2 regions of the Micromonospora sp. NPDC005252 genome follow, and region 2 is predicted to be linked to the other one. Evidence: riboswitches for the same ligand, from Rfam matches in the RefSeq annotation. Region 2 holds a riboswitch; the other holds the start of a gene.
The links. Region 2 has a riboswitch for thiamine pyrophosphate ahead of ACFYPH_RS30830 (ECF transporter S component). Riboswitches for the same ligand answer to the same signal wherever they lie in the genome.
Positions count from the first base shown of each region.

Region 1: it holds a riboswitch for thiamine pyrophosphate, as region 2 does, so the genes downstream of both, thiE (thiamine phosphate synthase) here and ACFYPH_RS30830 (ECF transporter S component) in region 2, are expected to answer to the same signal.

Region 1 covers NZ_JBIAKN010000008.1:37,025-51,598, reverse strand. Annotated here, with positions in the region: gene ACFYPH_RS22285 (ABC transporter ATP-binding protein) at 1-3, shown strand, start outside; gene ACFYPH_RS22280 (LLM class F420-dependent oxidoreductase) at 6-956, shown strand; gene ACFYPH_RS22275 (cupin) at 953-1,261, shown strand; gene ACFYPH_RS22270 (hypothetical protein) at 1,339-4,401, shown strand; gene thiC (phosphomethylpyrimidine synthase ThiC) at 4,525-6,117, opposite strand; gene thiD (bifunctional hydroxymethylpyrimidine kinase/phosphomethylpyrimidine kinase) at 6,135-6,920, opposite strand; gene ACFYPH_RS22255 (thiamine phosphate synthase) at 6,917-7,663, opposite strand; gene ACFYPH_RS22250 (thiazole synthase) at 7,660-8,439, opposite strand; gene thiS (sulfur carrier protein ThiS) at 8,436-8,636, opposite strand; gene thiO (glycine oxidase ThiO) at 8,627-9,853, opposite strand; gene thiE (thiamine phosphate synthase) at 9,850-10,473, opposite strand; TPP riboswitch at 10,468-10,577, opposite strand; gene ACFYPH_RS22230 (ThuA domain-containing protein) at 10,868-14,574, shown strand, end outside.
Region 2 covers NZ_JBIAKN010000026.1:3,295-17,868, forward strand. Annotated here, with positions in the region: gene ACFYPH_RS30755 (hypothetical protein) at 1-423, opposite strand, end outside; gene ACFYPH_RS30760 (antibiotic biosynthesis monooxygenase) at 448-789, opposite strand; gene ACFYPH_RS30765 (hypothetical protein) at 819-1,076, shown strand; gene ACFYPH_RS30770 (metal ABC transporter substrate-binding protein) at 1,131-2,081, shown strand; gene ACFYPH_RS30775 (metal ABC transporter ATP-binding protein) at 2,078-2,839, shown strand; gene ACFYPH_RS30780 (metal ABC transporter permease) at 2,842-3,708, shown strand; gene ACFYPH_RS30785 (metalloregulator ArsR/SmtB family transcription factor) at 3,751-4,050, shown strand; gene ACFYPH_RS30790 (Fur family transcriptional regulator) at 4,047-4,445, shown strand; gene ACFYPH_RS30795 (hypothetical protein) at 4,650-5,258, shown strand; gene ACFYPH_RS30800 (hypothetical protein) at 5,417-5,584, shown strand; gene ACFYPH_RS30805 (acyl-CoA dehydrogenase family protein) at 5,758-7,764, opposite strand; gene ACFYPH_RS30810 (DUF6328 family protein) at 7,886-8,389, opposite strand; gene ACFYPH_RS30815 (SIS domain-containing protein) at 8,642-9,391, opposite strand; gene ACFYPH_RS30820 (AAC(3) family N-acetyltransferase) at 9,388-9,657, opposite strand; gene ACFYPH_RS30825 (alpha/beta fold hydrolase) at 9,713-10,543, opposite strand; TPP riboswitch at 10,651-10,755, shown strand; gene ACFYPH_RS30830 (ECF transporter S component) at 10,833-11,420, shown strand; gene ACFYPH_RS30835 (ABC transporter ATP-binding protein) at 11,568-12,998, shown strand; gene ACFYPH_RS30840 (energy-coupling factor transporter transmembrane component T family protein) at 12,995-13,795, shown strand; gene ACFYPH_RS30845 (hypothetical protein) at 13,914-14,309, opposite strand.

The DNA of each region.
Region 1 (14,574 bases), on a different contig from region 2:
TGAACATGCGGGTGTCGGTCTTCACCGAGCCCCACCGGGGTGCCGACTACGACACCCAGCTCCGGTTCGCCCGACTGGTCGAGGCCGGCGGCTACGAGGGCTTCCTCCGCGCCGACCACTACCAGTCGATGGGCGCCGACCCGGGCCTGCCCGGCCCGACGGACGCCTGGCTGACCCTCGCCGCGCTGGCCCGCGAGACCCAACGGATCCGGCTCGGCACCCTGGTCACGTCGGCGACCTTCCGCCTGCCCGGCCCTCTCGCGGTGCTGGTCGCACAGGTCGACCAGATGAGTGGCGGCCGGGTCGACCTCGGCATCGGCGCCGGCTGGTACGAGCGCGAGCACACCTCGTACGGCATCCCGTTCCCGCCCGTCGGCGAGCGCTTCGATCGACTGGCCGAGCAGCTTGAGGTGATCACCGGGCTGTGGGCCACCCCGATGGGCGAGACGTACAGCTTCACCGGTGACCACTACCGGCTGGTGGACGCGCCCGCGCTGCCCAAACCGGCGCAGGTGCCCGGACCGCCGATCATCGTGGGCGGGCGCGGTCCCAAGCGGACCCCCGAACTGGCCGCCCGCTACGCCGACGAGTTCAACATGCCGTTCAAGTCCGTGGCCGAGACCGCCGGGGCGTACGACCGGGTGCGGGAGGCGTGCGACCGCGTGGGTCGCACGGAGGCCGGCCGCGCCCCGCTGGTGCTCTCCGCCGGGATCGTGGTGGCCATCGGCCGCACCGACGCCGAGGCGCAGCTGCGGGCCGCGCCACTGCACGAGAAGAGCGCGCTGCCACCGGAGGACCCGGTGGTCGGCTCGCCCGCGCAGCTCGTGCAGCGAATCGGCGAGTTCGCCGAGATCGGCGGCACCCGGGTGCACCTGCGCATGACCGACCTCGACGACCTCGACCACCTCGAGCTGATCGCCGCCGAGGTGCTTCCCCAACTAGACGGTGGACGATGACGGATGTGATCGACGGCACCGAACTCGGGCCGGTGGGCCAGGAGATCGTGTACGAGAACGACCGGGTCCGGGTCTGGCACATCCGGCTCGAACCGGGCGAGCGGCAGCCGCTGCACCGGCACGACCACCCCTACCTGGTGGTGGCGATCCAGGGCGCGAAGAACGTCGTACAGACCATCGACGGCACCCGGATCGACGCCGACGAGCCCACCGGCGGAGTCGTCTACCGGGACCCCGGTGCCGTACACATGCTCACCAATGTCGGGGACACGACATACCTGGCCCGACTGGTCGAACTCAAGTAGACCCGCCGGGCGCGCCTCGCCCCGCCGCGCGGCGTGCCGGTGGCGATCGGGTGTACCAGGTGCGTAACGTGCCGGACATGGCCTTTCGGACCTGGGGCAGATTACTGCTCACGGCGCTCGGGGTGAGCGTGCTGGCCGGAGCCGGCCAGCTCGGCGTCGCGTACGGCTTCGGCATCGTCCGACTCACCGGCGCCTTCACCGGCACGACCGTCAACCAGTGGCCGGCCCAGCTCGTCTGGGTGGGCTGGTTCGCCGCGAACGCCGCCGTCGCCGGTGCCGTCCTGACCGGGCGTCTGGCCCGCCGGGACACCCCGCCGGCCAGCATCGGCCGGCAACTGGCCATCGGCGGCGCGGCCGCACTCGGCGCCACCGCCGTGGCCCCGCTCTGCATGCAGCCCGCCCGAGCCGCCGAGTTGATCTCGGTGGACCCGGTCTGGGCGGTCGGCATCTGCGCCATTCTCGGGGCGGTCATCGGAGCGGGCGCGGCCGTCGCCGTACTGTTCCGACCGGAACTGGGCTGGAACATGGCGGCCGTGGCCGGGGCGGTCTGGCTGCTGGCGTTCATTTCCGTCCTGCCGTCGCTCGGCACGGCCGGCCCGCTGCCCACGGTCCGACTCGGCGTACTCGAACCGAACTGGCTGGACGACGCCGCCGCGCAGCGTCTGGCGCTGCTCCTGCTGCCCGTGGTGGCGCTGCTCGCGGGCGCCGCGACCGCCGGGTTGGCCCGCTGGCGCGGCCAGGTTCCGCTGATCAGCGGGGTGACCGGGGTGGCCGGTCCGGTGCTGGTGGCATTCGCGTACCTGACCGCTGGCCCCGGCGACGCGGTGGACCGCTACCAGACCACCCCCTACTACGGCGCGCTGATCGCGATCCTCGCCGGCGCCCTCGGCGCCGCGGCCGCCGCCCTGCTGCGCTGGCCCGTCGGCGCCCGCACCGCCGATCCCCAGGCGATCCAGCCGACCGACATCCTGCGCCCGCTGCCCGCCGGCCCGCCCCTGCCGGGCGCCGAAGCGGCGAGGTCGACGGGTCCGGTCGGCGACCACCGTGACACCGAGCCCACCGCCGACGCGGCCCCCACCGGTGGGCACCTGACCAAGACCGGTCCGGGTCCGCGCGCCGCCGACGACACCGCCACCGTACGCACCGTCCCCGCCCACTGGGACTGGCCGGCGACCACGGCGAGCGGCCAGCACGGCGCCGTCCCCACCGACGCGACGCCCCCCGGGCAGGCGTCCCGGCCGGTCGGCCGCCGCCAGCACGCCGACACCACCCCGGACGCGCCGACGGCGGGCACCCCGACCCGGGACGCGCTCCACACGGGCGGGCAGCACGACCGCGCGACCAACCCGCCGGCCCCCGCCTCCTGGCTGACCGACCCGACCGGCGAGTTCACCGCCGGGCGACAGTCGGCCCCGTCGAGCCGGGACGCGGACCCCATCGGCCCCGCCGACCCGGCCCCTACCGTCCCGGCGTTCACCGCGGCGACGTCCACCGCTGCGGCCGGCGACACAGGGGCCGTCGGTACCGGGGCCGTCGGTCCGACGCCCGACGCGGGCGCCGACGACCCGACCGGCAGCACGACGACGACCACGGCCGGCGGGGACAAGCGGGACAGTGACCGCACGACGACCAGCGACCCGACGACCCCGGTCACGACGGCCCCAGGCACGCCGGCCCCAGGCACGCCGGCCACGGTCACGCCGGTCACGGGCACGACGGCCCCGGGCACACCGGTCACGGGCACGACGGCCCCGGGCACGCCGAGCGCGGGCGACGCGGCCACGCCGAGCGCGAGCAGCGCGGGCGAGGGCGCGGCCGACTCGCCCGCACCCAAGCCGCGCCGTACGCGCAAGCCGAAGTCCACCCCCGCCGACGTCACTCCGGGCACGACCGCCGAGCACACGGCGGCAGCCGCCGGATCGACCGCTGGGCGCACCAGGCGGCCGGCCCGGTCCGGCAAGGCCACCGACCTGACCGGCGCCGACTCCGCCGGACCCGTCGACCAGGACGCTCCCCTGCCCGGCCGGCACACCGAGCCCGGCCAGGACACCGAGCCCGGCCAGGCGAATCAGACCGGCGGCAAGGATCCGCAGGAGCAGACCGTCGGGACCGGTGGAGAGAGCCGGCGCGACGGGGCCGCCAGCACCGAGCCGGCGGTCACCACCACCCCGGTTGGGGATCCCGCACCCGTCGAGGGGTCCGGGACGGGCCGCGCCGAACGATCCGCGGCCGAGAGCGACGGCGGCGCTTCGTTGTTCGGTGAGGCGACCGCCGACGGCCCGGGGACCGCCCTGTGGGCCCCGACGGCACCGGCCTGGCCGGTCACCTCGGCGTGGACCACCGGATCGGCGACGGGGGCGGCCGACCCCGAACCGTCCGGTTCGGATGCTCCCGTCCCGGCGGAGGAGTCGACCGACTGGACGCCCCGCTTCCGGCACCGGGCGCCGCTGCCGGACCTGAGCCGCGCCAGCACCTGGGACGCCTTCAACACCACTCGACGCGCCGCCGCGTCGGATCGGACCGCCAGCACACCAGACCAGGGCAGCCCGACAGATCCGACCGCCAGCACGCCGAACCAGGACAGCCCGACCGCCGCCACGCTCGACGGGGGCTGGTCGAGAGGCCGCGCCGCCAGCACGACGGGCCAGACCAACAGCACGACCGACCCGGCCAACAGCACGACCGACCCGGCCAGCAGCATGACCGACCGGGCCAGCAACGCGACGGACCGGGCCGTCGGCAGGCGCGGCCGGGTCGGCGAGGCTACCGGTGCGCCCGCCTCGGCGGGACCGGTCGTGCCGCCGCCGGCCGGTCCGGGCATACCCGAGCAGGGCCGCGCGTCCGGCACCGCCGACAGTGGCGGGCCGGACAGCGATGCTCGGCGGGCCGCACCGGCGTCCACGGACGACGCGGAGCAGCCCTCCCGGCGGGGACGGCTCGGTGGCCTGTTCCGGCGCAACCGGGCCCGGGCCGACGAGGAGAAGCGGCCCGCGGCGGACGCGGCGGAGCCGCTGGCCACGCAGGACGAGGAGTTCGTCGACTGGGTCGCCGGGCTCGGCAAGCCGGTCGCGGACAACGAGCCGGAGCAGGAGAACGGTCGTCGCTCGCTGCGCTCCACCGGCCGTCACCACCGCGACTGACCCGCCTGACGTCCGTTCGGGACGCCGACCCCGTCTGATCGACTCGGGTTCCCTGAATCCGGGCTGTCCACCGCGCCGGGACACCCCGACTTCAGTGAACCCGAGTCGACCATGCCGGACCGGTCAGGCGAGCGGCAGATAGACCTTCCCGCCGCCGGAGACGAACTCCGCCGACTTGTCCTTCATGCCGCGGGCCGCGTACTCCTTGAGCTCTTGCGTGATCTTCATCGAGCAGAACTTCGGGCCGCACATCGAGCAGAAGTGCGCCGTCTTCGCCAGCTCGGCAGGCAGTGTCGCGTCGTGGTACGACCGCGCCGTCTCCGGGTCCAGCGAGAGGTTGAACTGGTCCTCCCAGCGGAACTCGAACCGCGCCTTGGACAGCGCGTCGTCCCACGCCTGCGCGCCCGGGTGCCCCTTGGCCAGGTCCGCCGCGTGGGCCGCGATCTTGTACGCGATCACGCCCGCCTTGACGTCGTCGCGGTCCGGCAGGCCGAGGTGCTCCTTCGGGGTCACGTAGCAGAGCATGGCGGTGCCGAACATGCCGATCATCGCGGCGCCGATGGCCGAGGTGATGTGGTCGTACGCGGGCGCGATGTCGGTGGTCAGCGGGCCGAGCGTGTAGAAGGGCGCCTCGTGGCACCACTCCTGCTGGAGATCCACGTTCTCCTTGATCTTGTGCATGGGCACGTGGCCGGGGCCCTCGATCATCACCTGCACGTCGTGCTCCCAGGCGACCGTCGTCAACTCGCCGAGGGTGCGCAGCTCGGCGAACTGCGCCTCGTCGTTGGCGTCGGCGATCGAGCCGGGCCGCAGCCCGTCGCCGAGGGAGAACGTCACGTCGTAGCGCGCGAGGATCGCGCACAGCTCGGCGAAGTTGGTGTAGAGGAAGTTCTCCTCGTGGTGGGCCAGGCACCACGCCGCCATGATCGAGCCGCCCCGGGAGACGATGCCGGTGACCCGGTCCACGGCCAGCGGCACGTACGGCAGCAGCACCCCGGCGTGCACCGTCATGTAGTCGACGCCCTGCTCGGCCTGCTCGATCACGGTTTCCCGGAAGACCTCCCAGCTCAGCTTGACCGGGTCGCCGCCGACCTTCTCCAGGGCCTGGTAGATCGGCACCGTGCCGATCGGCACCGGCGAGTTCCGCACGATCGCCTCCCGGGTCTCGTGGATCCGCTTGCCGGTGGACAGGTCCATCACGGTGTCGGCGCCCCAGCGGGTGGCCCAGGTCAGCTTCTCCATCTCCTCGGCGACCGACGAGCTGACCGCCGACGTGCCGATGTTGGCGTTCACCTTGACCAGGAACGCCTTGCCGATGATCGCCGGCTCGCACTCCGGGTGGTTGACGTTGAGCGGCAGCACCGCCCGGCCGGCGGCGATCTCGGCCCGCACGAGTTCCGGGTCGACGTTCTCCCGGATCGCCACGAACTCCATCTCCGGCGTCACCACGCCGGCCCGCGCGTACGCGAGCTGCGTCGGACGTCGTCCGTCCACACCGGCGAGCGGCGTACCGGCGCCTCGTACCGGCGCCACGTCACCCCGCTCGGCGATCCACGGGCCCCGCAACGCGGGCAACCCCACCGACGGGTCCGATCCCGGGCCGGACGTGTCGTAGAGCCGCACCGGCGGATGGTCGCCGGTCAGCGCCACCTCGGCGAACGGCACCCGCACATCCGGCCGTGACCCCTCGACGTACACCTTGCCTCGTGCCTGCATGACAACCTCCCTGGTGATCAGGCGGACCAGCCGAAGTGATCCAGCGGCCCGCGCCCCGCGCCCAGCTCCCAGCCCCGCGCGCCGGTCAGCGCGCGGAGCACGTACTCCTTGGCGGCCCCCACCGCCGCCGGCACCGGATCGCCCAGCGCGAGCCGCACGGCGATCGCCGCCGAGAACGAGCACCCGGTGCCGTGGGTGTGCCGGGTGTCCACCCGTGGCCCGCGCAGCAGGGTCGTGACGCCGCCCCCGTGCAGCACGTCGACCGCTTCGCCTCCACCCAGGTCACCGCCGGTGACCACCACGTGCTCCGGGCCGCCGGCGGCGAGGGCCTCCGCGGCGACGACCATCCCGGCCAGGTCGTCCACCGCGCGTCCGGTGATGGCCGCGGCCTCCGCGCAGTTCGGCGTCGCCACCCGGGCGTACGGAAGCAGCCGCTCCACCGCACCCACCACGCCGAGCCGGTGGCCGCTCGTGGCGACCAGCACCGGATCGACGACGAGTTGGGGCAGCCGGCCGTCCTGGGCAGCCTGGGCCACCGCGTCGGCGACGGCGGGTGTGCCGAGCATTCCCGTCTTGACCGCGCCGACGGTGAAGTCGGCGAGGACGCTGTCCAGCTGCTCGGTGACCGTGCGCGGCGGCAGCGGCAGGACGGCGTCGACACCGCGGGTGTTCTGCGCGGTGACCGCCGTGAGGACGCTGGTGCCGTACGCCCCGAGCGCCGCGAAGACCTTGAGGTCGGCCTGGATGCCGGCGCCGCCGCCGGAGTCGGAGCCGGCGATGGTTAGCACTGTGCTCGGGGTCATGTTGCCTCTTTGGTTGCGGTATGGGGCTGCGGCCGACCGTGCCCACTCCGGGCGGTCAGGCTTGATCCCTGCGTGGGCACGGTCGGCCGCAGCCCTGACCGGGAGACCTCCGTGCGCCCGTGCCGGCTTGGGAAGAGCTCAGGGGTGACCGCCTCGACACAAGCGCTGCTCAGGGTGGCGGCTGTTTCTTCTGGGTCTTTGGCTCGCATGAGTGCGCCCAGCACGGCCACTCCGGCGGCTCCGGCGTCGACGCACGCGGTTACCTGTTCCGGGGTTTCAACCCCGCCCAGAGCCAGCAGAGGCGCCGGGCTGGCGCGCACCAGGTTGCCCAGTCCCGCGACGTTCAGGGGTGGGCCGTAGCCGGGCTTGGATTTTGTTGGCCAGACTGGGGAGACCGTGGCGTAGTGCTCGGTGGTGAGGCGGTTCAGCTCGGCCACGCTGTGGCAGGAGCGGCCGACCAGTTGGTGGGGCGGCGGCGGGTACGGGCCGGTGGCGGGCAGGTGGACGGCGTCGCCGCCGAGCGGGTCGGGGCCGGCCACGATGAGGGTCCCGTCGACGTCGGCGAGGATCGCGCGCAGGTCGACCGCGAGGGCGGCGCGCTCGGCGCGGGGCAGGTCCTTCTCCCGCAGCACGACCCATCGCACTCCCCCGGCGACCGCTCCCGCGACGACCCGTTCAAGCCCGCCCGTGGCGACCAGCCGATCGGTCAACAGGACCACCCCCGACGGCACCAACCCCGTCACAGGTCTGGTCTTCCCTCGTCGGGAGTGGACGGCAGGGCGTGGAAGCGGCGGGCGATCCGTCCCGCACCGGCGGCCAGTCGGCCCGCCTCGACGGCGTACCGCATCGCCGTGGCCATCGCCACCGGATCGGCGGCCCGGGTCACCGCGCTGGCCAGCAGGACCGCGTCGCAGCCCAGCTCCATGGCCAGGGCCGCGTCGGACGCCGTGCCGATGCCGGCGTCCAGGATCACGGGCACGTCCACGCTCTGCCGGATCAGCCGGATGTGGTGCGGGTTGCCGATGCCGAGCCCGGAGCCGATCGGCGCCCCAGCGGGCATCACCGCGGCACAGCCCACGTCGGCGAGGCGGCGGGCCAGCACCGGGTCGTCACTCGTGTACGGCAGCACCGTGAAGCCGTCGGCGACCAGCTCCTCGGCGGCGCGGAGCAGTTCCACGCCGTCGGGCAGCAGCGTCCGCTCGTCGCCGATCACCTCCAACTTGACCCAGTCGGTGTCGAACGCGTCGCGCGCCAGCCGGGCCACCTTCACCGCCTCGGTCGCGGTGTGGCAGCCGGCGGTGTTCGGCAGCAGCCGTACGCCGCACCGGTCCAGCAGGTCGAGCAGCCCTCCGGCGGTGCCCGGGGCGGTGTCCACCCGGCGCAGCGCCAGCGTGACCAGCTCCGAGCCGGACGCCCGGATCGCCTGTTCCAGCACATGCAGGTTCGCGGCGCCGCCGGTGCCGAGGATCAACCGCGAGCAGAACGTGACCCCACCCAGTTCGAAGGACACGCCGCTCACCCGCCCTGCGCGGCGGTCAGCACCTCGACGCGGTCACCGTCGCGCAGCACCGTGCCCGGCCAGCCGGCCCGGGGCACCACCTCGCCGTTGACCGCGACCGCGACGCCACGCTGGTGCGGGGCGACGTCGCGGACCAGGTCGGCCACCGACGCGCCGCCGGGGACGCTGCGCCCGGCCCCGTTCACCGTCAACTCCACAGGTCCTCCTCGGTCGTCCGTCCAGGTCCGCTCACGTCGCCCGCGCCGGGCCGTGCCGCGTCGCCGGCCGGAGAGGCGACGGCGAACCGGCGTCCGCTCACGTCGCCCGCGTCGGGCCGTGCCGCGTCGCCGGTCCCGGTCGACGACGCGACGGCGAACCGGTCCGCGCCGAAGGGCGCGAGCAGCGGGTCGGGCACGCCGGTGGTCACCAGGTCGGCGATCTTCTCGGCGGTGATCGGGGTGAGCACGATGCCGTGCCGGTGGTGCCCGGTGGCGGCCAGGACGTCCGGCCGGCCGGGCAGCGGCCCGAGGATCGGCGCGTTGTCCGGCGTTGCGGGCCGCAGGCCGGCGACCGCCTCGACCAGGTCGTACTCGGTCAGCTCGGGCAGCAGGTCGACACCGGCGCGCAGCAGCCGCAGCACCGCGCCGGCGGTGACGCTGGTGTCCGCGCGCTCCTCGACCGTCGCGCCGAGGACCACCTCGCCGTCGGCGCGGGGCACCAGGTAGACGTGCTCGCCGTCGGCGTACCCCCGGATCACGTGCCGGAAGCCCGGCGCGACGCCGCCGGGCGCGCGCAGCCGGAGGATCTGGCCCTTCACCGGCCGCACGGGCAGGCCGGTGAGCGCGGCGGCCCCGCAGCCGGCGGCGACCACGGTGACCCCCGCGTCCACGTCGGACAGCCGCCGGACCGGCTGCGGCACGAGCACCGCGCCGGCCCGCCGCGCGGCCGTGCGCAGCGCCGGCACCAGCAGCCGGGGATCGACCTGGTGGTCGGTGGGCGCGAGCGCGCCGCCGCGCACCCGAGGGGCGAGCGCCGGTTCGCGGTCGCGCAGCTCGCTGGGGCGCAGCGGCGTCACCGGCAGACCCAACCCCTGTTGGTACGCCCAGAGCCGGCGTGCCTCGGCGAGGTCGTCGCCGGTCAGCCCGACCATCAGGGTGCCCTCGGTCCGGTAGCCGATCTCGGTGCCGCTCGCCTCGGTCAGCTCGGCGGTGAACCCGGGCCAGCGGGCGGCGGACGCCACCAGCAACTCGGTCAGCCGCCGCTCACCGAAGTACGCCTCGGCGACCGGGGAGAGCATGCCGGCGGCGACGGCCGATGCCCCCGACCCGGGAGCCGGGTCGTGCACCTCGACGCGCAACCCCCGGATGGCACAGCGCCACGCGATGGCCAGTCCGATCGGGCCCGCGCCGACCACCGCCACATCGGTGCGCGTCACGCCAGCGCCCGCAGCAGGTCGGCGGTCGCCCGCGCGGGGTCGGCGGCGTCGGAGAGCGCGCCGACCACCGCCACCCCGTACGCCCCGGCGGCCCGCAGCGCCGGCACCCGGTCGGCGGTCACCCCGCCGATCGCGATGACCGGCACGTCGACGGCGTCGGCGACGGCGCGGACGCCCGCGGGCCCGATGGGATCCGGCAGGCCGTTCTTGGTGCTGGTGGCGTGGCATGGGCCGACACCCAGGTAGCTGGCCCCGGCGGTGACCGCCTCGACCGCCGTCTGCGGCGCGCGTGCGGTGGCGCCGAGCACGCCGGTCGGGCCGAGCACGTGCCGGGCGGCGGCGACCGGCAGGTCGTCGGCCCCGACGTGCCCACCGGCGGCGCCCACCGCGAGCGCCACGTGCAGCCGGTCGTTGACCAGGCAGGTCGCTCCGTACGGCGCGCAGAGCGCCAGCACCCGGCCGGCCAGGTCGTACGCCTCGCGATCGGTCGCGGAGTCCTCCACCCGGACCTGCACGACGAGGTCGGCGCGGGCCGCCGCGAGGGCGGCCCGGACCACGGTGAGTGGGTCACGCCCGGGTCGGGTGTCGGTGATCAGATGCAGTCGTCCAAGGGACGGCACGGCAACACTCCTCCCTGCGCCGGCATTACCCGGATCAGGTTCGACGGTCGGGGGCTGTCAGCCCCCCTCTCAGCCCGGTACACCGGGCTCCCGTGGGTTACTTGCGTGTCACCGTACGACAGTTCCGCCGGTCTGCCAAGGGAGCGGCCGCCGGCCGGACAGGGTCCCATCGATGGGGTACTTTCTCCGGTCCTGTTCGGAATGTCGCACGCCGTTGCAGAACCGTTACCGGCCGGCATCTTGCCGGACATGGATACACCAGAATTAATTTGTTCAGCGATTCGACAAAATGCCGGTGGGGACGCCCTGGCACGGCCTCCCCGCCGGCTCCATCCGGGACGGTCTTCGGCAGCCGGCCCCCGCGATTCCTGTCCACCGCGACATTGGAGGCGGCGTGTCCCGTTCTCGTCGTACCCGTTTACCACTCACCGCTACCCTGCTCTCCCTAGCGCTCGCCTCGACGACCCTGCTCGGGTCGCCGGCGCAGGCGGCTCCGGCCGCGGCGCAGGTCCCCCCGCGAGACGCGCAGGCCGCGGCTCCGGTCACCCAGGTGGTGCCGAAGGCACCGAAGGCCGCAGCGGCCGACCCCTACTCCGTCCTAATCTTCTCCAAGACCGCCGGCTTTCGGCACGACTCCATCCCCACCGGCATCGCCGCCATCCAGCAGCTCGGCGCGGCGAACGGGTTCACAGTGGACACCACTGAGGACGGCGCCTCGTTCAACGACGCCAACCTCGCCAAGTACAAGGCCGTGATCTGGCTCTCCACCACCGGTGACGTCCTCGACGCCGACCAGCAGGCGGCCTTCGAGCGCTACGTGCGGGCCGGCGGCGGTTACGCCGGCGTCCACGCCGCCTCGGACACCGAGTACAGCTGGGCCTGGTACGGCGACCTGGTCGGCGCGTACTTCGCCAACCACCCGCAGAACCAGCAGGCCACCGTCAAGGTGGAGGACCACGCCCACCCGTCCACCGCCGAACTGCCGGACCGCTGGTCCCGGTTCGACGAGTGGTACAACTTCCAGACCAACCCCCGGCCGGACGTGCACGTGCTGGCCAGCCTGGACGAGAAGAGCTACACCCCGGGCGCCGGCGCGATGGGCGCCGACCACCCGACCGCGTGGTGCCAGGACTTCGACGGTGGCCGCTCCTGGTACACCGGCGGCGGGCACACCCGGGAGTCGTACGCCGAGCCCGAGTTCCTCAAGCACCTGCTCGGCGGCATCCAGACGGCGGCCGGCGTGGTCGACGCCGACTGCGGCGCCTCGAAGACGTCCAGCTTCGAAAAGGTCACGCTGGACAGCAACACAAGCAACCCGATGGAGCTGGACATCGCCCCCGACGGGCGGGTCTTCTACATCGAGCGCGACGGCCGGGTGCAGATCATCAAGCCCGACACCGGCAGCACCGTCACCGCCGTCGACCTGGACGTCTTCACCGGCAACGAGGACGGCCTCATCGGCATCCGGCTCGACCCGGACTTCGCCACCAACAAGTGGGTGTATCTCTACTACGCCCCGAACGACGGCGTCACCCGCAACCTGCTGTCCCGGTTCACGGTGACCGGCGACACCATCGACCCGGCGAGCGAGAAGCAGGTGCTGCGGGTCGACACCCAGCGCAACACCTGCTGCCACGCCGGCGGCAGCATGACCTTCGACAGCGCCGGCAACCTCTACCTGGCCACCGGTGACAACACCAACCCGTTCGAGTCGAACGCGTACTCGCCGCTCGACGAGCGGCCGGGCCGTCAGGACTACGACTCGCAGCGCACCTCCGCCAACACGAACGACCTGCGCGGCAAGGTGATCCGGATCCACCCGGAGGACGACGGGACGTACACCGTTCCGACCGGCAACCTCTTCGCGCCGGGCACCGAGAAGACCCGTCCCGAGATCTACGCGATGGGCTTCCGCAACCCGTTCCGGATCGGCACCGACCCGAAGACCGACACGCTGTACGTCGGGGACTACGGGCCGGACGCCAACGCGGACAACCCGAACCGGGGCCCCCGCGGTCTGGTCGAGTGGAACGTCGTGACCCCCGGCAACTACGGCTGGCCGTACTGCACCGGGACGAACGAGGCGTACAACGACTACACGTTCCCGTCCGGCCCGAGCGGTCCGAAGTTCGACTGCGCCGCGCCGGTGAACAACTCGCCCAACAACACCGGCCTGACCAACCTCCCGCCGGTCGTCCCGGCCACCGTCGACTACGGCTACGCCGGTGACGCGCGGTACCCGGAGATCGGTGGCGGTGGCGCCCCGATGGGCGGTCCGGCCTACCGGTACGACGCCAACCTCAACTCCACCCGCAAGTGGCCGGCCTACTACGACGGCAAGGCGCTGCTCGGCGAGTGGAACCAGAACAAGATGTACACGATGCAGATGACCGCCGACGGCAAGTCGTTGGTGGACATCAACCAGCTGCTCACCGGTATGCGCATGATCCGGCCGATGGACTTCGAGTTCGGCCCGGACGGCGCGCTCTACCTGATCGAGTGGGGCACGGGCTTCGGCGGCAACAACGACGACTCCGGCATCTACCGGATCGACTACACCGCCGGCGACCGCGCACCGATCGCCGCGGCGTCCGCCAACCCGACCTCGGGGCCGGCGCCGTTGACGGTCGCCTTCTCCAGCGCCGGCTCCCGGGACCCGGACGGCGGCGCGCTCACCTACGCCTGGACCTTCGGCGACGGGCAGACCTCCACCGAGGCCAACCCGACGCACACGTACGCCACGGCGGGCAACTACACCGCCCAGCTCACCGTGACCAACCCGAAGGGCCGTACCGCGGTGGCCAACGTGCCGGTCACCGTGGGCAACACCGCACCGACGGTGAGCATCGAGTTCCCGCCGGACGGTGGCTTCTTCAACTGGGGTGACCAGGTCCGCTACACGGTCAAGGTGACCGACCCCGAGGACGGGCAGATCGACTGCGCCCGGGTGAACCTGCAGGTGCTGCTCGGTCACGACGAGCACGCCCACCCGCTGGAGCAGCACACCGGCTGCACCGGCACCGTCCAGACGTCGCTCGCCTCCGGGCACGGCGCCGAGGCGAACGTGTTCGCGGTCTTCGAGGCCACCTACACCGACAAGGGCGGGGCCGGCGGGTCCGGCGCGCTCACCGGCCGGGACATCGAGATCCTGCAGCCCAAGCAGAAGCAGGCCGAGTACTTCACGGCCACCGGACGGGTGCCGGGCGGCACCGGCGGCGGAGACGCCGGCGTGCAGCGGGAGACCGGGGCCGACACCGCCGGTGGCGGCCAGAACATCGGGTTCATCGAGGACGGCGACTGGTGGTCGATCGTCCCGGCGGACCTGACGAATATCACCGAGATCCGGTTCCGGGCCGCCTCGGCCGCCGCCGGCGGTCGGATCGAGGTCCACGCGGGCGCCGTCGACGGACCGGTCGTGGCCACGGCCACCGTTCCGGCGACCGGCGCGTGGCAGACGTACACGGACGTGAGCGCGCCGGTCACCGGTGCCGCGAGCGGCTCGCTGTACTTCGTGGCCCGCGATCCGAACGGCGGAACGGGTTCCCTGTTCAACGTCAACTGGATGGACTTCGTCGGCCGCGGCGTCACCGAGAACGGGCCGCCGGTGGTCACCGCCACCGCGACCCCGGCCACCGGCACCGTGCCGGTCACCGTCTCCTTCGACGGCACGGCCACCGACGCCGAGGGCGACACCCCGCTGACGTACGCCTGGGACTTCGGTGACGGCGGTACGGCGTCCACCCTGGACGCCAGCCACACGTACACAAGCGTGGGAGCCTTCACGGCCACCCTCACGGTGACCGACAGCAAGGGCGCCAAGTCGTACGCCACGGTGCCGGTGCGGGTGAACGCGCCGGACACGTCCTGCTTCGGGGCGCGTTCGGACGACTTCAACGGCACCAGCCTCGACAAGGGCCGGTGGACCAGCGTGGTCCGGGAGAACCAGCTCTACTCGGTCAGTGGCGGCGCGCTGCGGCTGCCGACCGGGGTCGGTGACCTCTACGGCGCGCGCAACGACGCCACCAACCTGGTGCTCCAGGCGGCTCCGAGCGGCGCCTGGGAGATGACCACCAAGGTCACCCTGCCGGTGACGGCCAACTA
Region 2 (14,574 bases):
CTGCTGTCGCTCCCGGTCGCCGCCGTCGAGGGTCACGTCGACTCCGACGGTCAGGTTGGTGGTGTCCACCTCACCCACCCGGAACGCGGTGACCTGCGGCTCGGCGGCCGCCCGCCGCTCGAACTCGGGGCGGGACTCGCGCCGCTGCGCGTCGTCGCAGAGCTGGTCGTACGCCCGGCCGTAGTTTCGCTCGACGAGCGCCTGGTAGTAGTCGCCGGTCACCGTGCGGCCCTGCTCGCGTACCGCCTGCACGCCGCTCACGGCCAGGCCGACGACGGCCGCGCCTCCTCCGCCACAGCAGAGCAGCACGGCGAGGGCGCCGACGCCGAGGCCGATCCAGAGCCGGGTCCGGCGGCCCTCGGTGGGCGGCGCGGCGAACGGCGGAGCCACACCGGGACCGGGCGGCGGGGCGGGTGCGGTCATAGGAGCAGGGTAGTGCCCGGCGGCTCAGCGGTAAGGACCAGCAGCCCGATCACTCTCGGCGACCACCACGGCTCCCCCGGGCGCGGCGCTGGCCAGCGCCTCGTACGCGGACGGCTCGTCGACCGACTCGGCGAGCAACGGCACCGCGGTCACCTTGACCTCGAAGGCGCCCAGCGCCCGCCGGTAGGTGCCGACCGACTCCCACTCGGTGACGAGTGACCAGTACCGGGGGTCGTCCAGGGCTCGGACCAGTTGGCCGCGCAGGTAGCCGGGGCAGGCGGCCAGCGCGGTGAGGGCGGCGTGCGCCCGTTCGGCGAAGCCGTCGGCGACATCGACGTCGACCACGAACCGGTTGGTCACCAGCACCGGGGGTTCCTCCTCGTAGAGTCTGTGGGATGCAGCGTACGCAGCGCCCTCTGCTGGCCCGGTTGGCCGGGGCGAACCCAACGTCGGTGTTCCTGCTCACCCTGGTGGTGGTGCTGGTGGCGTTCTTCACGCCGGGGGTGGTCGGCGGGCTGCTGACGCTGGCCCTCGCCGCCGCCCTGATCGTCCTGTTGGCGACCACCTGGCCGGTTCAGGCCCCGCAGACCCGGCTGATCCGGCTGCTGATGCTGACCCTGCTGGTCACGGTGGGCCTCGCGAAGCTGCTCTGACATGCAAGCATGCGTTTTTGACAATCATTGTCGTTACCACGGACAGTTGGGGACATGACCAACCGCACCACGTCCCGCGTCCTGGCCGCCGCGACCGCCCTGCTCGCCCTGGGCGCCGTCGCCGGCTGCTCCACCGGCGGCGCGGCCGGCGCCGATCCCCAACGGGTCGACGTGGTCGCCGCGTTCTACCCACTCCAGTTCATCGCCGAGCGCGTCGGCGGTGACGCGGTCCACGTGACCAACCTGGCCAAGCCCGGCGCCGAGCCGCACGACCTGGAGCTGAGCCCTCGCCAGGTCGGCCAGGTCACCGAGGCCGAGCTCATCGTCTACCTCAAGGGCTTCCAGCCCGCGGTGGACGAGACGGTCGCGCAGGACGACGACGCCCGGGTGTTCGACGTGGCCGGCGTGCAGCCGCTGTTGGACGCGAGCGCCGGCGGCCACAACCACGAGGGTGCGGAGGAGCAGGGCGAGGAGCAGCACGCTCACGCCAAGGACCCGCATGTCTGGCTCGACCCGACCCGGCTCGCCGCCATCGGCGATCAGCTCGCCCAGCGGCTCGGCGAGGTCGACGCGGACCACGCCGCCGACTACACCGCCCGGGCCACGGCGCTGCGCGCCGACCTGACGGCCCTCGACGGCGAGTTCACCCAGGGCCTCGCGACCTGCCAGCGGCGGGAGATCGTGACCAGCCACACCGCGTTCGGCTACCTGGCTGACCGCTACCGGCTCGAACAGGTCGGCATCACCGGGCTGAGCCCGGACGTCGAGCCCTCGCCGCAGCGGCTCGCCCGGGTCATCGAGGATGCGAAGGCGCACCACGCCACCACGATCTTCTTCGAGGCGCTGGTCAGCCCGAAGGTCGCCGAGACCATCGCCGGTCAGGTCGGCGCGAAGACCGCGGTGCTCGACCCGATCGAAGGACTCGCCGCGGGCAGCGGCTCGGACTACCTTTCGGTGATGCGTACCAACCTGCAGACCCTGCGGACGGCGTTGAGCTGCTCGTGAGCACCCCCGTCATCACCGTCGAGCACGGCGCGGTCGGCTACGACGGCCGCCCGGTGCTCCGGGACGTCTCGCTCACCGTGACCGCCGGGGAGGTGGTCGCGGTGCTCGGCGCCAACGGCTCCGGCAAGTCCACGCTGATCCGCGCGATCCTCGGCCTGGTGCCGCTCACCGCCGGCTCGATCACCCTCTTCGACCGGCCGTTGCGCCAGTTCCGCCAGTGGCAGCGCATCGGGTACGTCCCGCAGCGCCTCGGCGCTGGCGGAGGCGTGCCCGCCACCGTCCGCGAGGTGGTGGCGTCCGGCCGACTGGCCCGCCGGGGGATCCTGCGCCCGCCCGGCGCGGCCGACCGGGCCGCCGTCGACGCGGCCCTGCGCGCGGTCGGGCTCGCCGACCGGGCCACCGACCCGGTGTCCACCCTCTCCGGCGGTCAGCAGCAGCGCACCCTGATCGCCCGTGCGCTGGCCGGCCGGCCGGAGCTGCTGATCCTCGACGAGCCCACCGCCGGGGTGGACGCGGCCAGCCAGGAGGCATTCGCGGGCGCGCTGCGTGACTTCGTCGCCGACGGCGGGACGGTGCTGCTGGTGGCACACGAGCTGGGCCCGCTGCGGCCGGTGATCAGCCGGGCGGTCGTCGTCCACCAGGGCGGCGTCTGTCACGACGGCCCGGTTCCGGACCCGGCCGGCCACCACGCGGAGCCCGACCACGACCACGTGCACCCGCACGGTCCCGACGAGCCCGCCGGGCTGTGGAGCAACTGACCATGGAACTTTTCCAGTACCCCTACATGCAGCGCGCCCTGATCGGCGCGCTGGTGATCGGCCTGGCCGCGCCGGCGCTCGGCATCTACCTGGTGCAGCGCCGACTGACGCTGATCGGCGACGGCATCGGCCACGTGGCGTTGACCGGCGTCGGCGCCGGCCTGCTCCTCAACCGCTCGCCGGTGCTGGTGGCGGTGATCGTCGCCACGGTCGGCGCGATCGCCATCGAGGTGGTCCGCGCGCGCGGGCGGACCTCCGGCGACCTGGCCCTGGCGCTGCTCTTCTACGGCGGCATCGCCGGCGGCGTCCTGCTGGTCGGCCTCTCGGACGCGACCAGCGCCAACCTCAACGCCTACCTGTTCGGGTCCCTGCTCTCCACCTCGACCACCGACCTGATCACCGTCGGCGTGCTCGGCGCGGCGATCCTGCTCACCATGATCGTGCTGCGGCCGGCGCTCTTCGCGATCAGCCACGACGAGGAGTACGCCCGCGTGTCCGGCCTGCCGGTGCGCACCCTCAACCTGCTGATCGCGGTCACCACAGCGGTCACGGTGACCATCGCGATGCGGGCCGTCGGAGTGCTGCTGATCAGCGCGCTGATGGTGGTTCCGGTGGCCACCGCCCAGCAGGTCACCCGGGGCTTCCGCAGCACGATGGCCGCCGCGATGGCGCTCGGGTTCTTCGCTGCCGGCTCCGGCGTCTGGGTGGCGGCCACCGCCGACACCCCGCCCGGCGCCTCGGTGGTGCTGCTGGCGATCGCCTCGTTCCTGGTGGTGGCCGTGGCTGGCGCGCTCTGGCGGGCGGTACGCCGCCGCACCGCGCCGGCCCCCGTACCGGCGCCGGAACCGCACGAGGTCGTCCTGCACTGAGCCCGATCGGCGGATGTCGGTGGTATTGGTTACCGTTGCAAGATGACCAGCGCAACAGGCTACGAGGGTTTCGACGGAGCCAGCGAGTTGCTCCGGGCCCTGTCGGCGCCCATCCGGCTGGCCATCGTCAGCGAGCTGGCCAGCGGCGAGCGGTGCGTGCACGAGCTGGTGGAGAAGCTGGGCGCGGCACAGCCGCTGGTGTCCCAGCACCTGCGGGTGCTGCGCGGAGCGGGCGTGGTGCGGGGCTCCCGCCGGGGCCGGGAGATCGCCTACAGCCTGGTCGACGAGCACGTCGCGCACATCGTGGCGGACGCGGTCAGCCACGCCGGGGAGGGATCATGAGCGAGAGCGGCGCCGCGGTGCGCAACACCCGGCAGCGCTCGGCGGTGAGCGCGCTGCTGGGCGAGATGGAGGGCTTCCACAGCGCCCAGGACCTGCACGCGATGCTCCGGCAGCGCGGTGAGCGGGTCGGCCTCACGACTGTCTACCGCACCCTGCAGGGGCTGGCCGACGCGGGCGAGATCGACGTGATGCGCCCGCCGGGCGGCGAGCACCTCTACCGCCGGTGCAGCGAGGGGCACCACCACCACCTGGTCTGCCGGGCCTGCGGGCGTACGGTCGAGGTGGCCGGCCCCGCGGTGGAGAGCTGGGCCGACCGGGTCGCCGCGCAGCACGGCTACGCCGACGTCAGCCACACCCTGGAGATCTTCGGCACCTGCCCGGCCTGCGTCCGCTGACCAGCGTGGCCGACCTTCGGTTCCGCCCGGTCCAGCCGGTGGGCGACACCGTCGCGTTCGGGGGCCTGCGGCTCGCCTGATCGCCGATCCCCCGGCCGGGCGTCGGTGGCGGGGAGCGGAGCCTGCGGCGCCCCCGGGCCGGGGTCACCCCGGCCACCGATCGACGGGTGCCGGGCGGGGACCGTTCGTGGCACGCTGTCCGGCGTGAAGATCTACGCCGATCGGTTTCCGACCGCCGTCCGCCAGTTGCTCACCGACCTGCTCGTCGTCGCCTGGGTGTACGTCGCGATCCGCGCCGCGCTCTGGCTGCACGACCTGGTGCAGAAGCTCGCCGTACCCGGGCAGAAGCTGGAGGGCGCCGGCAGTGGCCTCGCCGACAACCTCGCCGACGCCGGCGGCAAGGTCCGGCGGGTGCCGCTGGTCGGTGACGAGCTGACCGCGCCCTTCCAGCGGGCCGCCGACGCCGCCCGGGGTCTCGCCGACGCCGGCCGCGACCAGCAGCACCTGGTCGACCAGCTCGCCCTCGCCCTCACCGTCGCGGTGCTGATCTTCCCGCTCGGCCTGGTGCTCTTCGGTTGGCTGCCGCTGCGGCTGCGCTGGATGCGCCGGGCCGGATCGGCCGCGAAGCTGGCCGCCGGGCCGGCCGGGCGGGATCTGCTCGCGCTACGCGCGCTGGCCACCCAGCCGCTGGGCCGGCTGACCCGGATCGCGCCGGACGTCGCCGAGGCGTGGCGACGTGGCGACGACGACACCGTCGAGGCCCTGGCCGCCCTGGAGCTACGCCAACTCGGCCTGCGCAGCAGAGGCCGCTGAACCTGCGGTACGCCCCTGGCTTGATCCACACCAGATCGCCGATGTGGGTCTGTCCGGGCCGCCGGATGCCCCCACCTCGGCGACCTGGTGTGGATCGACCACCAGCTGCCGTCGCGTGCCACAGCCTGCGTCGGCATCCCGGCCGTTAAGGTCTTCGGGTGTTCTACTTCCTGATCGTCATCGCCGTACTGCTGCTCGGCTACGCCGCCGTCCTGGTCTCCCTCGTCCGCCGGGGCAGGAAGATCCCACCCGCGGCGTACCTCGCCCTGGCCGGGCTCAACGGTCTGATCCTGGCGGGGGTGCTGGCCTGGGCGGTCGCCCGCTGACAGCGCGCCGGGCAGCCAGGCCACGCCGCGGCGGCACGGCACGCGCAAACGCAGCACGGCAAGCGCGGCCGGCACGGCAAGCGCGGCCAACGCGACCAGTCCGGCCGGCGCGAACAGCGGCGAGGGGCGGCCCGGCGGGCGGGCCGCAGGGGGTCAGGCCGCGGGGTCGGAGGTTACGGCTTCGGCGGGATGCGGCGGCGGACGTCCTCGGCGGTGGACGGGCCGGGCGACCAGCGGGCCACCCAGGGCAACTCGTCGGACGGGGTGACGACCCCCTCCTCCAGCCCCGCGTAGCGGCCGGCGAGGATCCGCTTGGCGGCGGCCGTGTCGACGGAGTCGGTGTTGTCCCAGAGTGCCGTGAACAGCGCGTCCACCCGGACCAGGGCCTGCCGGCAGAACAGGTCGGCCAGCTCGACGTTCTCCGGCCGCGTGTCGCGCTCGGCGGACGCCCGGACGCAGACGGCGGACATCGCGAACAGCTCCGCGCCGATGTCCACCACACGCCCGAGGAACGCCTGCTTGCGTTCCATTTTTCCCTGCCAGCGGGACATCGCGTAGAACGTCGACCGGGCCAGCTTGCGCGACGACCGTTCCACCTGGCGCAGGTGCGCGGCCAGGGGCCCGAACTCGGCGTACGCCGACGGGCTCTGGCCCTTGCCGACCGCGAGGGTGGGCAGCCACCTCGCGTAGAACGCGCCCGCACGGGCGCCGGCGCGGGCCTTGCGGCCGAGCCCCGCCTCCGGGTCGATGATGTCGCCGGCCACCGAGAGGTGGGCGTCGACCGCCTCCCGGGCGATCAGCAGATGCATGATCTCGGTCGAGCCCTCGAAGATCCGGTTGATCCGCAGGTCGCGGAGCACCTGCTCGACGTTGGCCGGGCGTTCGCCGCGGGCGGCCAGCGAGTCGGCCGTCTCGTAGCCGCGCCCGCCCCGGATCTGGATCAGCTCGTCGGCGATCTTCCAGGCCATCTCGCTGGCGTACAGCTTGACCAGCGCCGCCTCGATCCGGATGTCGTTGCGGTCGTCGTCGGCGAGCAGGCAGCACAGGTCGAGCATGGTCTCCATGGCGTACGTGGTGGCGGCGATGAAGGAGAGCTTCTGGGCGACCGCCTCGTGCTCGCCCACCGGCCGGCCCCACTGGACGCGGTCGGCGGCCCACCCCCGGGCCACGTTCAACGACCACTTGCCGGCGCCCACGCACATGGCCGGCAGCGAGAGCCGACCGGTGTTCAGCGTGGTCAGGGCGATCTTGAGCCCCTTGCCCTCACCGCCGATGACGTTCTCCGCCGGCACGAACACGTCGTGGAACCGGGTCAGGCTGTTCTCCAGACCACGGAGGCCGACGAACTCGTTGCGCCGCTCCACGGTGATGCCCGCGCTGTCGCCGTCCACCACGAACGCGGTGATCCCGCCGCGCCGACCCTCGGCGGCGGGCACCCGGGCCATCACCACCAGCAGGGTCGCGACGATGCCGTTGGTGGCCCAGAGCTTGACCCCGTTGAGTCGGTAGCCGGTGCCGTCCTCGGTCGGCTCGGCGGTGGTGGCGAGCCGGGCCGGGTCGGAGCCCACGTCCGGCTCGGTGAGCAGGAACGCGGAGACCTCGCCCGCGGCGAGCCGGGGCAGGAAGCGCTGCTTCTGCTCGGTGGTGCCGAACATCTTCAGCGGCTGCGGCACCCCGATCGACTGGTGGGCCGAGAGCAGCGCGCCGATCGCCGGGCTGACCGAGCCGGCCAGCATCAGCGCCCGGCAGTAGTGCAGGTTGCTCAGCCCGAGGCCGCCGTACTTGCGGTCGATCTTCATGCCGAACGCGCCGAGGTCGGCCAGCCCGTGGAACACGGAGTCCGGAATGGAGGCGTCCCGTTCGATGGCCGCGCCGTCCACCTCGGAGGTGAGGAAGGCGCGGAACCGACCAAGGAACTCCTCGGCGCGGGCCACGTCGTCCGGGTCGGAGCGGGGCCAGGGATCGATCAGGTCGAGCCGGAACCGCCCGAGGAACAGCTCCTTGCCGAAGCTGGGCCGATCCCAGGTGGACTCCCGGGCGGCCTCGGCGACCTGCCGGGCCTCCTTCTCGGAGACCTGCCCCGCCTCCGCCGGCAACGGCCCGGTGCTGCCCGGTGTGACGCTGCCGGCTTCGGAGTCGGGGCCGTCCGGTGCCGGTCGGCCATTCTGCGTCGTGGTCACGGCTGCCCCCTCGAACCTCGGTTGCGGCTGCGTCGACGTGCGCGACTACCGTCACGCTACCCCCGGTTGTTACCCAGGGGTAGCGCTGCGTGCGGATCGTCTGCTCGCTGCTCCGGCGGGGTCAGCGGCCGCTGAGCGTGTCCGGGTCGTCATCGTCGTCATCGATGTCGTCGTCCCCCCAGTTGCGGCGGGCGAACGGCAGGATCACCCAGAACAGGAGGAACCAGAGCCCGGCCAGCGCGCTGAGCAGGAACGCGATCGGCCGGTCCAGCACGAAGTCGGTGATCAGCAGGACCGCGCTGACCATCGCGATCAGCATGAAGGCGAGGCCGCCGGTGGCCATCCGGTGCGCGAACCGCACCAGCTCCGGCTTGCGCCCCTGACGGAACAGCGCCCGGTGGAACGCCACCGGCGAGATGATCATCGCGGTGGCGGCGGCCGCGGCGAGCAGCGCGACGATGTAGACGTCCCGCTGGAACTCGCTGGTCCGGGTGAACCCGTTGCTGAACGGCAGGGTGAGCAGGAAGGCGAAGAGGATCTGCACGCCGGTCTGGGCGACCCGCAGCTCCTGCAACAGGTCGGCGAAGTTGCGCTGCCAACGCTGCTTCTCGGTCTCCTTGGACACGCGCTACCTCCGGTCAGACGGTACTGCCGGCGGTCCCAGCCGCCGGCAGCAACGCCAATGCCCCACACGGCCGAGCGCGAAACAGGCTCACGACACGTTCCGGCCATCTCCCCGTCGCCCGCCGGTCATCGCCCGGTCGCCACGCCGTCGCCCGCCCGCCCCAAGCCGAGCCGCCCGCGCCACCCGCCGTGCCGTCGCCCGCCCGCGCCATGCCGACCGCCCGGGTCGCGCCATCGCCCGCGCCGCCGGGGGTCAGGAGCCCCGGCGGATCCGGCCGGCGTATCTGGCCTCCAGGGCCGTGTTGTGCGCGTCGCCGTCCGGGATGTTCGCCGACAGGTAGACCGGGGGCCGCTCCCCCGTCGCCAGCAGCCGGGCGACGACCTCCACGGTGATCTGCTGCGCCAGCAGCGCCGCCGTGATCGAGGAGACCGCGCCGACCGCGCCACCGCCGGGCAGCGGCAGGGTCGCGTCGCCGTACGGTGCGCCGTTGTCGAGCACCACGTCGGCGAGGTCGGCCAGCTTGCGCCCGGACGGGTGGCGGGACGTCATCCGGCCGGAGTGCTGCGCCGAGGTGATCGCCACCAGCGGGTGACCATGCTCCTTGACCAGCGTGGCGAACTCGACCATCGCGCCGTTGACCCCGGAGTTCGACGCGAGCACGAAGACGTCGGCAGCCTGTACGGGGGCCAGCTCCCAGAGCCGGTGCGCCACCGCCGGGTCCCGCTCCAGCAGCGGCCCGAGACGATCGGCCGGTTCGCCGCCGAGCAGCACCAGGTCACGCAGGGCGATCCGGTTGGTGGGCACCAGACCACCCGCCCGACCGGCGATCTCCATGGCGAGGGCCTCCGAGTGCCCGGTGCCGAAGGCGTGCACCACCCCGTCGGCGCGTACCGCTTCGGCGATCAGATCGGCGGCCCGCCCGACCGCATCCCGCTGGCTGGCGGCCACCCGGCCGATCGTCTCGGTCACCACGGCCAGGTAGTCCTCGGCGCTCACACTCATGCGTCCTCCGTCGTCCGGTTGCGGGCCATCCACTGCACCGCGAAGTCGACCGCCGCCCGCTGGCGTACCAACCTCCCCGTCCCCGCGCCCACCGGGCCGCAGCGCACCGCCCCGGTGGCCTCCAGGTCCCGACCCAACGCGCCGAAGTCGCCCGCGTCGAGCCGGGGCGTACACCCAGCAGGCGCAGCTGCGCGGCGAGCGAGCGACGGGTGTCCGGCCCGCCGGCAGGTGCCGTCACGGCGCTCCTCCGCCCGGCGCCGGCCCACCCGGCGCCCGTCTGCCCGGCGTTCGTTGGCCCGGCGTGTCTCGGCACGGCACGGCTCAGGCCGTCCCGGCGATCCGGGCCAGGACCGCCTCGGCCAGCGCGGCGGGTGCGGCGTCCGGAATCCAGTGGCTCACCCCGGGCAGCGGTACGAAGCGGTAGTCACCGATGACGTTGGCGGCGCACGCCTCGGCGGCGGTCCGCCCGATGGCGACGTCCCGGTCGCTCCAGACGTAGGTGGTGGGTACCGCGACCGGGCCGACGCCGGCCAGGTCGGCGCGGGACATGGCCCGGTACCAGTTCAGGGCGGCGGTGAGCGCACCCGGCTCCCGCATCGAGTCGGCGTAGCGGTCCACCCGGGAGGCGTCACCCACCCCGCCGAGCATCTTGCGCAGCGCCGTCGCGTGCCACGCCAGCAGCACCTTCTCGGCCTTGCCCGGCTTGCGGAACAGCGCGATGTACGACGAGCGCGCCTTCTGCTGGCCGTCGGTGGCGAGGGCGTGCGCCATGGCCGCCGGGTGCGGCACGGACACCGCGGTCAACGTACGGACCCGCTCGGGGTGCGCGGCGGCCACCGCCCAGGCCACGATCGCGCCCCAGTCGTGGCCGACCAGGTGGACGGCGTCCACATCGAGCGCGTCGAGCACCGCCACCACGTCGGCGACCAGTTCCGGAATCCGGTACGCGACCACCGCCTCCGGCCGGGCACCCGGCGAGTAGCCCCGCTGGTCCAGCGCGTACGTGCGCAGCCCGGCGGCGTGCAGTGCCGGCACGACGTCGTCCCACTCCCCGCTGTGCTGCGGGAAGCCGTGCAGCAGGAGGACGGGAACGCCGTCGGCCGGGCCGCCGGTGCCTACCTCGAACGTGAGACCTCGCGCGTCGACCTGCATGATCGGCAGCCTACCCAGCCGGCCGAGCGCCGGCCCTGATGCGCGGGCGGCCGAATGCCCTGCTGGGCCGTTACCCCTGGTCGGTGCTAGCGTCACCGAGACAACTTCACATCCGACAGGGGAGCGCACAGCGCTGAGAGTGCGGGCACGCCCGCAGACCCTCGAACCTGATCTGGGTAATGCCAGCGCAGGGAGTTCGGTCGACCTCCAGCCGCGCCGTGAGTCCGGTGCCACCGGGCGCGCGGCGTGCGTCTTCTCCTGGTTCGTTCCACTGAACTGGGAGCACAGCATGGACAACACCACCAGCCGTTGGCGCACCATCGACATCGTGGTCGCCTCGGTGATCGCGGTCGCCTTCGGCGTCATCTTCTGGGCCTGGGGCCTGGTCTGGAGCGCCACCGAGGGCGCGTTCGCCTTCTTCCCGCCCGCGCAGACGCTGATCTACGGCGTCTGGCTGCTGCCGGCCGTGGTCGGCGGCCTGGTCATCCGCAAGCCCGGCGCCGCGCTCTACTGCGAGACGGTGGCCGCGGTCGTCTCCGCGCTGCTGGGCAGCCAGTGGGCCGGCACGGTGATCCCCCAGGGCATCGTGCAGGGCATCGGGGCCGAGCTGGCGTTCGCCGCTTTCCGGTACCGGTCGTACCGGCTGCCGACCGCCGTGCTGGCCGGCGCGCTGACCGGTCTCAGCGCGGCGCTGTTCGACTTCTTCGTCTGGAACGTCGACTACGCGCTGGGCGACTACCGCATCCCGTACGCCCTGCTCACCATCGTCAGCGCCACGATCATCGCTGGCGTGGGCGGCTGGCTGCTCACCCGCGCCCTGGCCAACACCGGCGCGCTGGACCGCTTCCCGGTAGGCCGAAACCGCGCCCTCATCTGAGGGCGCAACTGTCCCCGTGATCAAGAGGTTTGCGTCAACGGAAGCCGGAATTCTGACGCAAACCTCTTGATCACCGGCGGGGAGACGGCGGGGAGACGGCGGAAGACGGCGGGAAGACGGCCGGGAGTGGCAGGGAGGGGGTGTTGGGTGGGCGGGGTACTGCTGCGGGGGTTCGGGTGGCGGCATGCCGGGCGGCGGGCCTGGGCTGTGCGCGGCGTGGATCTGCGGGTCGAGGCCGGAGAACGGGTGCTGCTGCTCGGGCCCTCCGGGGCCGGCAAGAGCACCCTGCTCACCGCGCTGGCCGGGCTGCTGCCCGAGGATTCCGGTGAGCAGGAGGGCACCGTCGAGATCGACGGGCTCGACCCCCGCAAGGCGCGGGAACGGGTCGGCATCGTCTTCCAGGACCCGCAGACCCAGTTGGTGATGGCGCGCAGCGGCGACGATGTCGCGTTCGGGCTGGAGAACCGGGGCGTGCCGACGGACGAGATCTGGCCCCGGGTCGACGAAGCGCTGCGGCGGGTCGGCTTCCCGTACCCCCGCGACCGCAGCACTGCCGCGCTCTCCGGCGGCGAGCAGCAACGCCTGGCCCTGGCCGGCGCGCTTGCCCTGCGGCCCGGCCTGCTGCTGCTCGACGAGCCGACCGCCAACCTCGACCCGGACGGGGCCGCCCTGGTCCGGGGCGCGGTGGCGGGCGCGCTGGACGCCGACACCACAGTGATCCTGGTCGAACACCGGGTCGCCGAGGCGCTGCCACTGGTCGACCGGGTGGTCGTCCTGGAGCCTGGCGGCGGGGTCCGCGCGGACGGGACGCCCGAGGCGGTCTTCGCCGCGCACGGCGCTGCCCTCGCCGCCGAGGGCGTCTGGGTGCCCGGTCACCCCATCGCGCCCCGCACGGCCACCGCCGCCCCCGGCGACCTGCTGCTCACCGCCGACCGGCTCGGCCTGCCGCCCCGGCTGGGCCCCACCGACCTGGCGGTACGCGCCGGAGAGGCGCTCGCCGTACGCGGACCCAACGGCGCCGGCAAGTCCACCCTGGCGCTGCTGCTCGGCGGCCTGCTCAAACCGGGCGCCGGCCGCGTCACCGCCTCGGCCGAGTTGGCCGGCGCCGACCACCGCGCTCCCCCGCACCGCTGGCGAGCGCCCGCGCTGGCCCGACGGATCGGGTCGGTCTTTCAGGACCCGGAGCACCAGTTCGTCGCCGGCACCGTCTTCGACGAGCTGGCGCTCGGGCCACGCCGGACGGGTCAACCCGAGGCTGCCGTCCGGGAGACGGCCGCGGGGCTGCTGGACCGGCTGCGGCTGACCCGACTCGCGGCCGCCAACCCGTACACCCTCTCCGGTGGGGAGGCGCGGCGGCTGAGCGTGGCGACGGCCCTGGCCACGGCGCCCCGCCTGCTGATCTGCGACGAACCGACCTTCGGGCAGGACCGGCGGACCTGGCGGGAGCTGGTCGACCTCTTCGCCGACCTGCGGGACGCCGGGCACGGCGTGGTCACGGTCACCCACGACCTCGACTTCGTCGCCGCGCTCGCCGATCGCACGGTCACCCTCCAGCGGGCACCGGACGGCGCCCGGTGATCAGCATCGAGCCGATCGCCGCGCCCGGCGCCCCGCTGGCCCGGCGCAACCCGGTGGCGAAGGTGGCTGCCGCGCTTGTCTTCTCGTTCACCCTGCTGGCGACGCTCGACCCGGTGGCGCCGGCGATCGCCATCGCGGTCGAACTGGCCGTCCTGCCGCTGTTCGGCGTCCGCTACCGGGTGCTGGCCCGGCGGGCCCTGCCCCTGCTGCTCAGCGCCGCCGGCATCCTGGTCACCCTGGTGCTCTTCGCCGCCGACCAGTCCGGCCGGATCCTGCTGGACGCCGGGCCGGTGCTGGTGAGCACCGGCGTGCTGCGCACCGCTCTCGGCCTGGTGCTGCGGGTCTTCGCGGTGGCCCTGCCCGGCGTGATCGTCTTCGCCACCACCGACCCGACCGACCTGGCGGACGCGCTGATCCAGAACGCGAAGGCGCCGGCGCGGTTCGCCGTCGGGTCGCTGGCCGCGTTCCGGCTGGTGCCGCTGCTCGGTCAGGAATGGCAGATGATCAGCATGGCCCGGCGGGCACGCGGCGTCGACGCGGGACGCAACCCGGTGGCGAAGCTGCGGCTGTTCGCGTCCACGGCGTTCGCGCTGCTGGTCGGGGCGATCCGCCGGGGCACCCGGCTGGCCGTCGCCATGGACGCGCGCGGCTTCGACGGCGACACACCCCGTACCGTCGCCCGACGCCAGCGCTTCGGCCTCGCCGACGCGCTGCTGATCGCCGGGGCGGCCGCGCTGGCCGGAGCAGCCCTGACCACAAGCGTGCTCCTCGGCACCTTCCGCCCGCTGATCGGCTGAGCGGGCCGCTCAGCCAGTCGAGACGATCCGCACCACCTCGGTGATGCGGTGGCCCCCTGCGCTGCGCAGGCCACCACATCACCGACCTTGGTGCCACCGCCCCGACGGGTCGGGTCGGTCAGCTCCGGCGGAAGGCGTACCGGCGGGGCTGGCCGGCCCGTTGGCTGCGGCCACCGCCCGAGCGGTTACCGCCGGCCTGCGGTGGCCCGGCCGTCGGTGCCGTCGGTCGCCCGGCGGTCTTCGGCAGATCGTCCACCGTCGCTGCGTCGACCGCCGCCGGCACGTCGACGGCCAGCGCCGGCTCGACCAGCGCGGGCTCCCTCAGCGCCGCCGGCAACGCGCGCTCCCCCAGCGCCGCCGGCTCGGTCAGCACGGCTGGCAGCGCCGGCTCGATCGGTTCGACCGGGAGGTCGGGGCGGGTGGGTGGGAGCGGGCCGTGGCCGGCCGCCGGGTCGGTGCCCAGCGGCGTCGGCGCGGGCGTACGGGTCTTCTTCGGATTGCGCCTGGCGGGCATCCGGGCCTCCTTCGGTGCCGACCTTCCCGGCGGTCCCGCGCTCCCGCGGTCGGTCGGATCGGCTGGTGACCGTGGCAACGCGACGGTCGAATGGGAAGGGACTGCTCACCGGGGATCGGGCTGGGTCAACACCGCCGAACGGTGGACGGAGACGCGCGACGCCCGGGAGCGCACGGACCGCGATCGCGGGGCGGCGGGCCGGCTCGGGAAGTGGGGCGTCAGTTACGCATGCCCGAACCCTAACCACCGCCCGATGAGACGCGCA